3 regions of the Planococcus sp. 11815 genome follow, and region 3 is predicted to be linked to each of the others. Evidence: riboswitches for the same ligand, from Rfam matches in the RefSeq annotation. Region 3 holds a riboswitch; each other region holds the start of a gene.

Region 1 (4,207 bases), 500 kb from region 3:
TGAAAAATGGACGCCGCTATCTGCAATACGATGAGCGGCAAGATGATCTCGATATCCGGACAACGGTCAAACTCGGTGAAACGGATGCGGTCGTGATGCGCAGCGGAGGTTTGCAGATGCGCCTGCCGTTTCTGTTGGATAAGGAACAGACCGGCAATTTGCGCCACGGGGAAGAATCGTTCATGCTCACGACCAAAGCACATGAACTCATCATGACGGAAAGCCGTTTCAAAGTGCGCTATGACTTAGCGCTCGGAAACGATTTTGCCGGCGAATACGAAATGGAAATACAGTTTATGGAGGGAACCAAATGAACGCAGTAGAACAAGTACAGCAAAACATTAAACAGGCGATCGCCGAAGCGGTCCAAAAAGCGGGACTTACAGAAGAACCGGTTCAGGTCCAATTGGAATCGCCGAGAGATAAAGCGAACGGCGATTACGCAACAAACGTGGCCATGCAATTGACGCGTCTTGCGAAAAAGCCGCCGCGCGCAATCGCAGAAGCCATCGTGGAAAACTTGGACACCCAGTCAGCGAATATCGAAAAAGTCGAAATCGCAGGCCCTGGCTTCATCAACATCATCATCAAAAAAGATTATTTGAACGATGTCATCAAAACTGTACTTGAGCAAGGCGAAGAGTATGGCCGCTCGAACTCCGGCAACAGCCAGCGCGTCCAAGTCGAGTTCGTCTCTGCGAACCCGACAGGCGATCTTCATCTGGGTCACGCACGCGGTTCCTCTGTTGGCGATTCGATGTGCAATATCCTGGACCTTGCCGGCTATGACGTGTCCCGTGAGTATTACATCAACGATGCGGGCAACCAGATCAATAATTTGGCTTTGTCGATTGAAGGGCGTTATTTCGAAGCGCTTGGCAAAGGTGAAAGTATGCCTGAAGATGGCTACCGCGGGCAAGACATTATCGATATCGCTGCGGCACTCGTTGAAGAGCACGGTGATAAATTCCTTCATATGACAGAACAAGAACGTTATAAAGCATTCCGTGAACACGGCTTGAAAGTGGAGCTTGCGAAATTGCAGAAAGACTTGGCCGATTTCCGCGTCCATTTCGATGTGTGGTATTCGGAAACTTCCCTTTACGAAAACGGCAAGATCGACGCGGCATTGAAAAAACTGCGCGACAATGGCCATATTTACGAAGAAGACGGCGCCACTTGGTTCCGCTCGACAACATTCGGCGATGACAAAGACCGTGTGCTTATCAAAAACGATGGCACCTACACCTATTTGACGCCGGATATCGCTTACCACGAAGACAAAATCCAGCGCGGCTTCGACAAGCTCATCAATATTTGGGGAGCTGACCACCATGGCTACATCCCACGCATGAAAGCAGCAATCGAAGCGCTTGGCTACGACCGCGATACGCTTGAAGTGAGCATCATCCAAATGGTGCAATTGTATAAAGACGGCGAGAAAATGAAAATGAGCAAACGTACCGGTAAAGCCGTGACGATGCGCGAATTGGTCGACTTGGTCGGCCTAGACGCGGTCCGTTATTTCTTTGCGATGCGCTCCGGCGATTCCCATATGGATTTCGACTTGGATTTGGCCGTTTCCCAGTCCAACGAAAACCCGGTTTATTATTCCCAGTACGCACATGCGCGCATCTGCTCGATCTTGCGCCAGGCAGCGGAGCAGAACTTCACCGCTTCGACTGAGCATCTGGAGCTGTTGACGGACGAAAAGGAAATCGAAGTATTGAAGAAAATCGGCGATTTCCCACAAGTCATCGCAGATGCTGCAAAACTCCGTGCGCCTCACCGCGTCACGACTTATATCCATGAACTGGCGTCGAACTTCCACAGTTTCTATAACGCCAATAAAGTATTGGATGCTAGCAATGAAGAATTGACGCGTTCGCGCCTTGCCCTGATCGAAGGGGTTAAGACGACACTCGCAAATGCCTTGAAGACAGTCGGCGTCCAAGCTCCTGAAAAAATGTAGAAGACAACTAGAGCTTTCGGTGTATAATGGAGTCATCAAATCAACTGAATAGCAATCATGAAGGTGCTTATGTCTAAGAACATGAGTTAAAAGGGAAGCCGGTGCAATTCCGGCGCGGTCCCGCCACTGTATGTGAGAGCAAACTGCAAGGCCACTAGGAGATCCCGGGAAGGCGCAGCAAGCGATGACCACAAGCCAGGAGACCTGCCTTCATGAACACCGAACCGAAAGCTTGCGAGGACAGGCCGGACGCGCTTGTTTTTTGCGAACCCGTCCTGTAAGTCCTCTGCATCCTTTATGCAGGGGACTTTTTTAATGAAATGTGGAAGCGGCTGTTCAGCTCCGACAGGTATAAGACAATCTGGCGAAGCGGCGCTTTTTGCCGCACAGCCAGAGTGGCTTATGACCCGAGGAGCTAGGCGCTGGAACTAGCCACCAAGAAAAGCGTAAGCGGCTGAATGGAGGCTAAGCTAAATGCGCGACGTCCTGTCGCAACGCTTAGCTGACTCACATCCTGTGAGCCCCCGAGCGAGCGCTTGGTAGGGAAAAAACAAAACACCAGGAGGAATAAGGATGAAAAATATATGGAAATTCGGGACGGCTGCAGGAATGGCCGCAATTGTACTGGCTGGATGCGGCGACGAAGCGGCACCTGTCGAAGATCAAGATGTAGAAACACCGGCTGAACCGCCGTCGGAAGTAGCGGAAGCGGAATTCCCGGTTACCTTAGTCGATGCAATGGGCGATGAAGTAGTCATCGAAGAAGAACCGGAATCATTTGTTTCGATGATTCCTTCTAATACAGAAATCGCCTATGAGCTTGGGCTGGGCGAAAAAATGGTCGGCGTTTCGGATTTCGACAATTATCCGGAAGAAGTAGCAGATCTAGAAAAAATCGGCGGCCAAGAATTCAATGTAGAGAAAATCATCAGCCTGCAGCCGGATGTCGTTTTGGCCCATGAATCAGGGCTTGGCATGGGAACTGAAGGATATCAGCAGCTGCGTGATGCCGGATTGAATGTCTTTGTCGTAGAAAACGCAGAAACATTTGATGAAGTATATGAAACGATTTCCGTCATAGGCCAAGTGTCAGGCGCAGTGGAAGCAGCAGACGGGTTAATCGAGGAAATGGAAGCGCAAGTCGCGGAAGTTGAAGAACTGGCGGCTGGTGTCGACGAATCCAAATCGGTCTTCGTAGAGATTGGCAGCGAACCGGAACTTTATACAGCCGGTACAGGTACGTTCATCCATGAAATGCTGACAATGATTCAAGCTGAAAATGTCGCAGGAGGCGAAGAAGGCTGGATCAGCATGGATCCGGAAGCAGTTGTTGCGGCAAACCCTGAAATCATCATCACCACAGAAGGCGGTTATATCGAAAATGCTGCTGAATTGATCAAAGAGCGCAGCGGTTATGCAGATGTGACGGCCGTGCAAGAAGATGCCATTTATGAATTGAACCCTGATACTGTCACGCGTCCAGGCCCGCGTTTGACGGAAGGCTTGATGACTTTGGCAGAAGTGATTTATCCGGAGACATTCAGTGAGTAAATCTGCACTCGCCTATGTAGTCTCCCTGATTTTATTGGGCGGGGCAGTAGTGCTCGGAGTGACGGTCGGGACGGTGCCAATTTCACCGGCGGTTATCTGGAACCCTTCATCGGACGAAGCAGCTGCGAATATTTTATGGAATATCCGCATGCCGCGTGTGGTGCTTGCGGGACTAGTCGGTGCGGCACTTGCGATTGCGGGCGCAGCTTTTCAAGGCTTGCTGAAAAACCCGCTCGCTGATCCATATACTTTGGGAGTGTCGTCCGGTGCCGCTGTCGGTGCCGTGATGACGCTTTTTTTCGGCATCTCCATTCCGTTTCTTGGCCTGTTCACCTTGCCGGTCATCAGCATGATCGGCGCTTTGATCACGATGCTCGCCGTCATGGGTTTTGCACGGCTTGTCGACCGGTCGATGAAGATGGAAACAGTTATTTTGACCGGCATCATCTTCAGTTCATTCCTGGGGTCGATCATGTCTTTGATGATTGCGTTGACCGGTGAAGAACTGCGGCAGATCATCGGCTGGCTGCTTGGCAGCGTGTCGATGCGCGGCTGGCCCTATGTCCAGATGGCGCTGCCGTTTGTGCTTGTCGGTTCATTCGTCTTATGGCTTTACCGCCGTGAATTAAACGCGATGCTATTCGGTGAAGAACGTGCACAACATTTGGGTGTAGACGTCAGGAA
Region 2 (4,207 bases), 980 kb from region 3:
CCGATGAGAGCTTGATTGTCCTGTGGTTCGTGGACGAGGGAGATTACGTCAAAGAAGGCGCCGTGTTGTGTGAAGTGCAAACGGAAAAAGCGGTGTCAGAAATTCGTGCCGAAACGAGCGGAACGGTGAAGAAGATTCACGTGAAGCGCGGAGATTCCGCGAAAGCCGGCACATTGCTTGCAGTTATCGATCCGAAAGGACAAGCTGCCGAGAACACGGGGGCTTCTGAAAAAGTCCACCTCGAACAGGCGGAAGAAAACGAAGCGGCACAAGAGACCGCGAGCTTTACCCGCGTATCGCCGAGACTGCGCCATCTAGCCAAAGAACTGGGCGTTAAACTTGAAGATGTCAAAGGCACTGGGAAAGGCGGGTCGATCACCGAACAGGACATCCGTGATGAAGCAGGATTATGAATAGAAAAAGACGCAACCGGTTTGATCGGTTGCGTTTTTTTATTGATGAATAGATTATTCATTGCCTCTGAAATAGAGGGAGAGCAGCACTCGTGCCGTTATTACTCGGAAATTGATAAACACTGCCATAGCTTAAAACATGCCTGCTCTTATTGACTGAAGTACAAATGAATAGATCTATTCCATTAATTCAGGATACACCGTTTCCGCCACCAACTGCACCGCTTCGCCGATGCGCGGTCCAGGGCGGGAAGTGATGTCGGAATCGATGAAGTGCACTTCGTCGTTTTCGATTGCCTCTACGGCAGACCAGCTGTCGCGTGCTTCGATATCGCCGACCGCATCTTCGACGTAAGAAACGGTCGTCAAGATGACTTCGGGATCGCGGGTGATGACTTCTTCTTCGGAGATACTCGGCCATCCTTCAAGATCTTCAAAGGCATTGGTTACTTGGGCGTGGTCAAGGATTTCCTGCATGAACGTCGATTTGCCGGTTGTGTAGATTTCTGGAGACGGGCTGATTTCCACGTACACTTCTTTTTGCTCTTCGACCGCTGCAAGGCGTTCTTGGACATCTTCGATTTGCGTTTGGATGCCTTCGATCACTTCAGCGCCTTTTTCTTCCTTGGCAAGAACAGAGGCGATTTGTTCGATATCGCCGTATACTTCATCGAATGAAGTAGCCGATTCGATAACGAATACCGGAATGTCGGCATCTTCAAGTTGGGAAAGGGCAGGCGGTGCCTCGCCGGTTGAATAAGCCAAAACGACATCCGGGTCGAGCTGGATGATTTTCTCGGCATTGAATTCCACGGAATCACTGACGCGTTCGATGTCCTGTGCCGCTTCCGGGTAGTTGTCATAGTCGGTAACGCCGACCAATTGATCGCCGGAATCGAGTGCAAAGACGATCTCGGTGTTGCTCGGGATGAGCGACACGATCGTTTCAGGCGCTTGCTCGAATTCGAGTTCTTCGCCGCGGTCATCGGTGACCGTGTACGGTGCGTCGCTTGCAGTTTCAGTTGGCGTTTCTTCTGTTGTTTCGTCTGTTGCCGGTACTTCGGCAGTATCATCTTGGCAAGCACCGAGTGTTAAAGAGAGTGGAATGCTGAGTAAGAGAAATGATTTGATTTTCACGAGTGAGTCTCCTTTTTCTTCATGCGTTTTGTTGGATAGGATTTGCTGACGAATGGGATTTCATCGACGCCGTGCTGCTTATTGGCATACACGGCCATGACAAAAAAGACATTGGCGAGCAGGTTGGCATAGTCCATCAAATGCTCCGGCACTTCGCGCTCAAGCATCACATGGTGCAGGGCGCGGACGGACTTTTTCGCTTCGCTGCGGCAGACGTGAAGAATGCACGCAGCGTGGGTTCCTTGCGGCAGGACGAACTGGCCGATTTCCTCTTTCACTTCCGCCACGTAGCGGTCGTACAAGTCGCTGAGCTCGGCGAGGTCTTGTTCGGTAATCGCGATTTTCCCGCGCACCGAGCCGTTCAAGTGATAAACCATCGGCTGCAGGCAGCGCAAATCATCGATGATTTGCGGGACATCGTTGACCGCGATGGCTTCGCCGATCCGTGTCGTCAAGGAATCGGTGCGGATCTCGAAATCGACCGTCGAAGCGCTTTCCCGCATGAACGGGTAGCACAGGTAGCGCATGTCTTTTTTCATTTGTTCACCTCCTGGATAGAATCCGTAAATATCAGCAGACGTATCGCTTTCAAAAAGAGACAAAAAAAGCCACTCTCAACGAAGAGAGTGGCACGATTGCGAATATCCAGCACAAGGCTGTCCATAGGAAAAAGTTGCCGTAGATCCTCTTATCTTCCGAAGAGCAAAAATACGTTCAGAAAAAGGTAGGTCTCCTGGCTTGTGCATCGCTTTACTCTAAGGCCTTCCCGGGTCTCCCCAGTGGCATCTCTTATTTCATACGCACTTACAGTTGCGGAAACAGCTCCGGATTTTCACCGGATTCCCTGTTACGCTGACGAATCAGCACCTTTTCCCTGCATGATTATTTACTTAGTTTCAGTGTAGCACTTTTGATTTGGATTTAGGAGGGCTGGACGAAAATGTTTAGAGCATGAGTCGTTAGAATAGGGGGAAGGGGGAGGAAAGTTTTATCAGCTGGGCATATGCCTAATTTTTGAGGGTAATTGAACAATAGCAGGGAAATGAGTGTTATCGCAAAACTTTAAGGAGGGGAACTATGGAAAATCACAATGGCCTGACATGCCCATTTTGCCAATCGGAAATGAAAAAAGGATTTATCCAGAGTGGCACAAGACTCGCATGGGTGCCGAAAGTATCCAAACTGAGTGCTGAGCCGAGCCTGACTAAAGGTTCTGTGTTGTTATCGGAACAAAGCCGTTTTTCCATCAACCATGTCGATGCTTTTCTGTGTGAATCTTGCAAGAAAGTCATCATTGATTATGAAAGCAATGAACAAGAACAATAACATTTATTCTCTTGAGAAAAATGGCAAATTAGATTTTCTATCAAATAAAAAAGAGCAGCGACGTCGCTGCTCTTTTTTGCTTTGAATAAATGAAGTATTCAAGTCATTAATTGCAGATTTGATCAGTAGCGGCTGTGCAGCCAACACTTCCTACAAGCGCACATATCGCAGCAAGGCCAAGACCGCCAAGGCCTGTTGTGATTCCTAACGCGCCAGCAAGAGCGTAACACGCCACACCGCCGCCCGTTCCGCAAAGAGCACCTACTGCATATTCACAAAAAGAAGCATACGCAACAAACTCGTTGCCATTGTCACTGGCATTTTGACTAGCGCCTTTAATGTTCTTTTCTGCATTGGCCACAAAATCTTCATGGCTTACTTCTAAACCATCTTGATCCCAAAGGCCTCCTTCATTATCGACCGTTACGTTGTAAACTTCAGTTTGTTTTCCGTCTAGGTTGAAGACTGCCTGGATATTGATATTGTCGCCATCCATTTGTTTAGCAAAGAGGGCTTGGTCTGTGATGACATCACGGTTCGCTACATCATACGTGAATTGCACGTAAGCCAAGTTTTCGCTTTGTTTAGCAAGTTCATCGAAGATAAATTCGACATATGCGATATCGCCTTTAGGACCTGGGACTGTGTTGATGATGATGTTATCAGTGGAGATGGCATTGATTTTACTAATCTTTTTATAAACTTGGTATTCATCCGTTTTTTTCAAGGTATTTCTGATTTGATTAAATTCCTTTTGACTAACATTCGAGGTCCCTTTTTCAAACATTGGACCTTCAGCTTGAGCAGCGCCTACAGAACTGAATGCTGATGAAACCAAAAGAATGGCCACTGCTACTAACATGAAGACTTTCTCAAACGATTTTATCGACATAGTTAATCTGCCTCCTAATTTTTTCTCTTTTGTGATATAAGCATTAAAGAAACAACCAAAGCGAAAATAAACAGAAACAACACAATGCCTAATTCCAAATTCGTGTCAAACATGTGCCTCCCCTCCTTCTCAAATGTGTCTTTACTATAATTTCCAATTGTTTAACTTTTAAACATATTTTTAGAAAATTAAAAATATTTTTGAAAAATAATTAGCCATAAAGGATCCCGAGTGAGAACGTGCTTCCCTTTTCCTTGCCAACATTATTGATAAGGGGCAGCAAAAGCAGTATGTCATTTATTGATTAATAAACGCACATGCTATAATGACGCTAAACAAGATAGAGGAGGAGTTCAATATGCTACCAACAAATTTGACAGAGGCGTTAAACGCTCAATTCAATAACGAACTTCAGGCAGCACATGCGTACACAGCGATG
Region 3 (4,207 bases):
AAACACCTTTGTTCACGAAAGCTGCCGAATGTGGTAAGCTGAACGTCACGATGAGTGAACGGGAGTGAAAGAAATGGGCAAAGCAAAAGCGAAATCAAAAAGCGGCGTAGGCCAAGGAACCGGCAAAAAAGGCTGGAACCGTTGGGAAAAAGGCAAGAACAAGGCCAAGAGTTTCAAGCCGTATACAAGCAAAGACAATAAAGAAGCCACGAACCAAAAAGGAAAACAGCCAGAAGCTGAATCTGAATGGGTCGATGGATAACAAAAACCGCGCAGGTAATTGCGCGGCCTTTTTATTTCCTGGGAAATAGAAATGACGGAAGAAAGCGGAGGGGTTTTGCGGCAGCTACTCTAAAGCGAGGCATCGAAAACTCATTGAAAGAACAAACCAAGCTTCGGAACGATTGCATGAGAAAATCCTGCCTATCTTGTTGATGCTTATCTCAAGAAGCGATTCCCCCACTAGCCGGCAACTATCTATAGGAGCAGATCTAATTAAACACATACTGAGCAACGAAATCTCTAAGCCGCCGAGCGCAAAAGGGTGAGCCGAAGCGATAAGACAGGCGCTCTTCCTGGCTTACTGCGAAAGGCCAACCCAAAGCCCAGCGGCGAGTACCAAGATGATACATAACTAGAACACCGGAACGATTTCACAATAAATCTCTCGCTATCCAATTACATGCTCAATCCGGGAAGCGATTCCCCCACTAGCCGGCAACTAACTAAAGAAGCAGCTCCGATTAAACGCACATAGAACAACGAAGTCTCCGAGCCGCCGAGCGCAAAGGGGTGAGCCGAAGCGATAAGACAGGCGTTCTTCCTGGCTTATTGCGAAAGGCCAACCCAAAGCCCGGCGGCGATTAATAAAATGAAGCACAAGAAGAACACAGAAACGATTCCACAATCAAACTCTCACTACCTCATTACATGCCCAATCTGGAAAGCGATTCCCCCACTAGCAGGGAACTCATTAAAGAAGTAGATTTAATTAAACACACACGAATCTATGAAATGTTTTAGCCGGCCAGCGACAAGGGTGAGCCGACGCAGTAAGACAGACGGTCTTCCTGGCTTACTGCCAAAGGCCAACCCAAAGCAGGCTGGCGACTGCCAAGATGATGCACAATCACAACACCATATCGGTTCTACAAGCAAACTCTCGCTATCTTCACAGAAACAGAAAATTTAAAGAACCTCGTATCAAAAAATAACTACAAATTGAAAGTTTTATACGAAAAACACGCCAGTGACTAGACCCTTTTTCACTTTCTGCAGGAAGTGCGAGAAAATCCTTGCGGCGAAATTGGAACTGGTCTATAGTGAAACTACAAGATTTGGTGATGATGTAAAAATTCAACACCATATATAGTGATACCGCAACAAAGGTGCCCAATATGGGCTGAATAGGGAATCCGGTGAAATCCCGGAGCTGTTCCCGCAACTGTAAGCGCAGACGAACCATGAAATCCACTGTCCAATGGACGGGAAGGGCATGGGGAGAGTGACGCGCGAGCCAGGAGACCTGCCTTTGTTGTCGTTTTGCACTTCTCCGGGAATTGGGAAGGATGACAAAGGTTTGGTTTGTGTGGCCCACGTGTGCCCACCTAATTAACTTGCGTTTATGCCCCCATTCTCTCCGGAGAGTGGGGGCTTTTGTGTTTTCAAAAGGAGGAAGTCAGCATGCATAGAAAACAACTTCCGGCCGGCGTATCCAGGACCATCCAGTCCCGGCTCGTCTTGCCGCCGGATACCAATCATATGGGCACGATTTTCGGAGGCACCGTCCTCGCATATATCGATGAAATCGCGGCTATCGCGGCAATGAAACATAGCCAGCGTGCAGTCGTCACTGCCTCGATTGACAACGTCAATTTCCTGTCCTCGGCGAAAGTCGGCGATATCCTGATTCTAGAAGGCGTCGTCATTTCGACAGGACGTACTTCGATGGAAGTATACGTCAAAGCAGAATGTCAGCACATCGAAAGCGGCACGCGCAGCCTTACGACCACCTCGATTTTGACGATGGTGGCAGTAGATGCAGAAGGCCGCCCGACGCCGGTCGCGAGCGTAGTGCCGGAAACAGAAAATGAAAAACGACTGTTTGAGAATGCACAAGAACGAAAAGAACGCCGAATGATCGCAAACGAATATGCAAAGGAGCTGTGTTGAAATGACTTTAGGAGCAGTAGAACGCGATAGAAAAATACAAGATGCACTTGACCGTGTGTCGATGGACGAACCGCATTGGACGTTTGAGGCAGCAGGATTATATTTGGAGAAATTATACGAGCAAGCGGCACAAACACGCGGCTACAGCGCAGCGAACAAATACGATGATTTTTATGGATTGATTTACGGGCTGAGTCGAGTTGGCATTTATTCGAAAGATTTGTTGGAAGCTTACTCCGAGGACGAAATTCGCCTACTAGGAAAAGAAATCGCACCAGAGCGCGATGAATTGTTCAATTACATAGGATTATTCTTGCTGGCGGACCGTTATTTGGCAAAAGACTATGACGGCCGGGTTTGGGAATTGCCGCAGGAGCGCTTTCTCATCATCGCAATGACTTTGATGCAAAAAGAACCGAAAGTGCGCCGTTTGGAACTCGTCAAGGAAGCGTATTGGGCGATGAGCAATTTGTATATGACAGTGGCGACGCCGACTTTATCGAATGCTGGTAAAAGCTTCGGACAAATGTCTTCGTGCTTTATCGACACCGTGGCGGATTCGCTTGATGGGATCTACCAGAACAACTGGGACGTTGCGCGCCTAAGTAAAGACGGCGGCGGCCTCGGGGTTTATTACGGAAAAGTACGTGCACTCGGCTCGGACATCCGCAAATTTAAAGGTAATTCATCCGGCGTCATCCCGTGGATTCGCCTGCTTAATGACACCGCCGTCAGTGTCGACCAGCTCGGCCAGCGCCAAGGCGCAGTGGCAGTGTATCTAGATGTCTTCCATAAGGACATCATGAATGGCTTCTTGGATTTGAAAACAAACAACGGCGATGAGCGCCGCAAAGCACACGATATTTTCACGGGCGTGTCGATTCCGGATTTGTTCATGAAAAAGCTGCAAGAAACAGATGAAAACGGACGCAGCATCGGCGAATGGCATACGTTCTGCCCGCATGAAGTGAAGCAAGTGATGGGTTGGAAAGACGAGCAGGGCAATTTGCTTGGCTTGGAAGATTTCTATGACGAAACGGATCGTAAATACTTCACGGAAAAATACGAAGAAGCAGTCAACCATCCTTTATTGGCAAGAAAATCGTTCCGTGCAATGGACGTTATGGCGCGCATCATGGTATCGCAGCTCGAAACTGGTACTCCGTATATGTTCTACCGCGACGAAGTGAACCGTGGAAACCCGAATAAGCACTTGCGCGGCATCGGCAAAACATCCATCTATTGCAGCAATCTATGCAGCGAAATCGCCCAGAACATGTCTCCAACTGAGATCATTAAAGAATACAAAGACGAAGAAGGCAATTTGGTCACTGTGAAAAAACCTGGCGATTTCGTCGTCTGCAACCTGTCGTCCATCAACTTGCCGAGAGCAGTGCAAGCGGACGTCTTATCCCGCCTCATCCCCATTCAATTGCGCATGCTCGATAATGTCATTGATTTGAATACCATTTCGGTCGGCCAGGCGGAAGTAACGAATCAAAAATATCGTGCCGTTGGATTAGGGACATTCGGATGGCACCATTTGCTTGCGCTTCGCAGCATCCACTGGGAAACGCAAGAAGCAGTCGATTATGCTGATACCTTATACGAAGAAATCGCTTGGCACGCCATCCGCGCATCAGCGGGGCTGGCAGAAGAAAAAGGCGCATTCAGTGAATTCACAGGTTCTGAATGGCATACGGGCGAGTATTTCGAACGCCGCAGCTACAAGGGAGAGCGCTGGGATGCCTTGCGCCGCAAAGTATCCGCATCCGGCGTGCGCAACGGCTGGATGATGGCGGTCGCACCGAACTCATCGACTGCCAAAATCGGCGGCTCGACAGACGGTATCGATCCTTTATATGCCGTCGAATACGCAGAAGAGAAAAAGAATTTCCGCTTTAATGTGACGGCACCGGATCTCAACCACCGGACGTATGACTACTACCGCCGCGCGCGCCACGTGCTGGACCAAAAATGGAGCATCCGCCAAAATGCCGCAAGACAGCGCCATATCGACCAGTCGATCAGCTTT

The links. Region 3 has a riboswitch for cobalamin ahead of M1Q06_RS15995 (acyl-CoA thioesterase). Riboswitches for the same ligand answer to the same signal wherever they lie in the genome.
Region 1: another riboswitch for cobalamin. It lies ahead of M1Q06_RS13485 (ABC transporter substrate-binding protein); the one in region 3 lies ahead of M1Q06_RS15995 (acyl-CoA thioesterase).
Region 2: another riboswitch for cobalamin. It lies ahead of M1Q06_RS04255 (hypothetical protein); the one in region 3 lies ahead of M1Q06_RS15995 (acyl-CoA thioesterase).

What each region holds. Positions count from the first base shown of each region.
Region 1 covers NZ_CP096991.1:2,680,996-2,685,202, reverse strand. Annotated here, with positions in the region: gene M1Q06_RS13495 (DUF1934 domain-containing protein) at 1-314, shown strand, start outside; gene argS (arginine--tRNA ligase) at 311-1,972, shown strand; cobalamin riboswitch at 2,017-2,198, shown strand; gene M1Q06_RS13485 (ABC transporter substrate-binding protein) at 2,546-3,523, shown strand; gene M1Q06_RS13480 (FecCD family ABC transporter permease) at 3,516-4,207, shown strand, end outside.
Region 2 covers NZ_CP096991.1:838,464-842,670, forward strand. Annotated here, with positions in the region: gene M1Q06_RS04245 (biotin/lipoyl-containing protein) at 1-413, shown strand, start outside; gene M1Q06_RS04250 (ABC transporter substrate-binding protein) at 591-1,550, opposite strand; gene M1Q06_RS04255 (hypothetical protein) at 1,547-2,089, opposite strand; cobalamin riboswitch at 2,257-2,436, opposite strand; gene M1Q06_RS04260 (PF20097 family protein) at 2,628-2,876, shown strand; gene M1Q06_RS04265 (halocin C8 precursor-like protein) at 2,983-3,768, opposite strand; gene M1Q06_RS04270 (ferritin) at 4,127-4,207, shown strand, end outside.
Region 3 covers NZ_CP096991.1:3,184,986-3,189,192, reverse strand. Annotated here, with positions in the region: gene M1Q06_RS16005 (glutathione peroxidase) at 1-2, shown strand, start outside; gene M1Q06_RS16000 (DUF3934 domain-containing protein) at 74-262, shown strand; cobalamin riboswitch at 1,370-1,547, shown strand; gene M1Q06_RS15995 (acyl-CoA thioesterase) at 1,684-2,172, shown strand; gene M1Q06_RS15990 (ribonucleoside-diphosphate reductase subunit alpha) at 2,174-4,207, shown strand, end outside.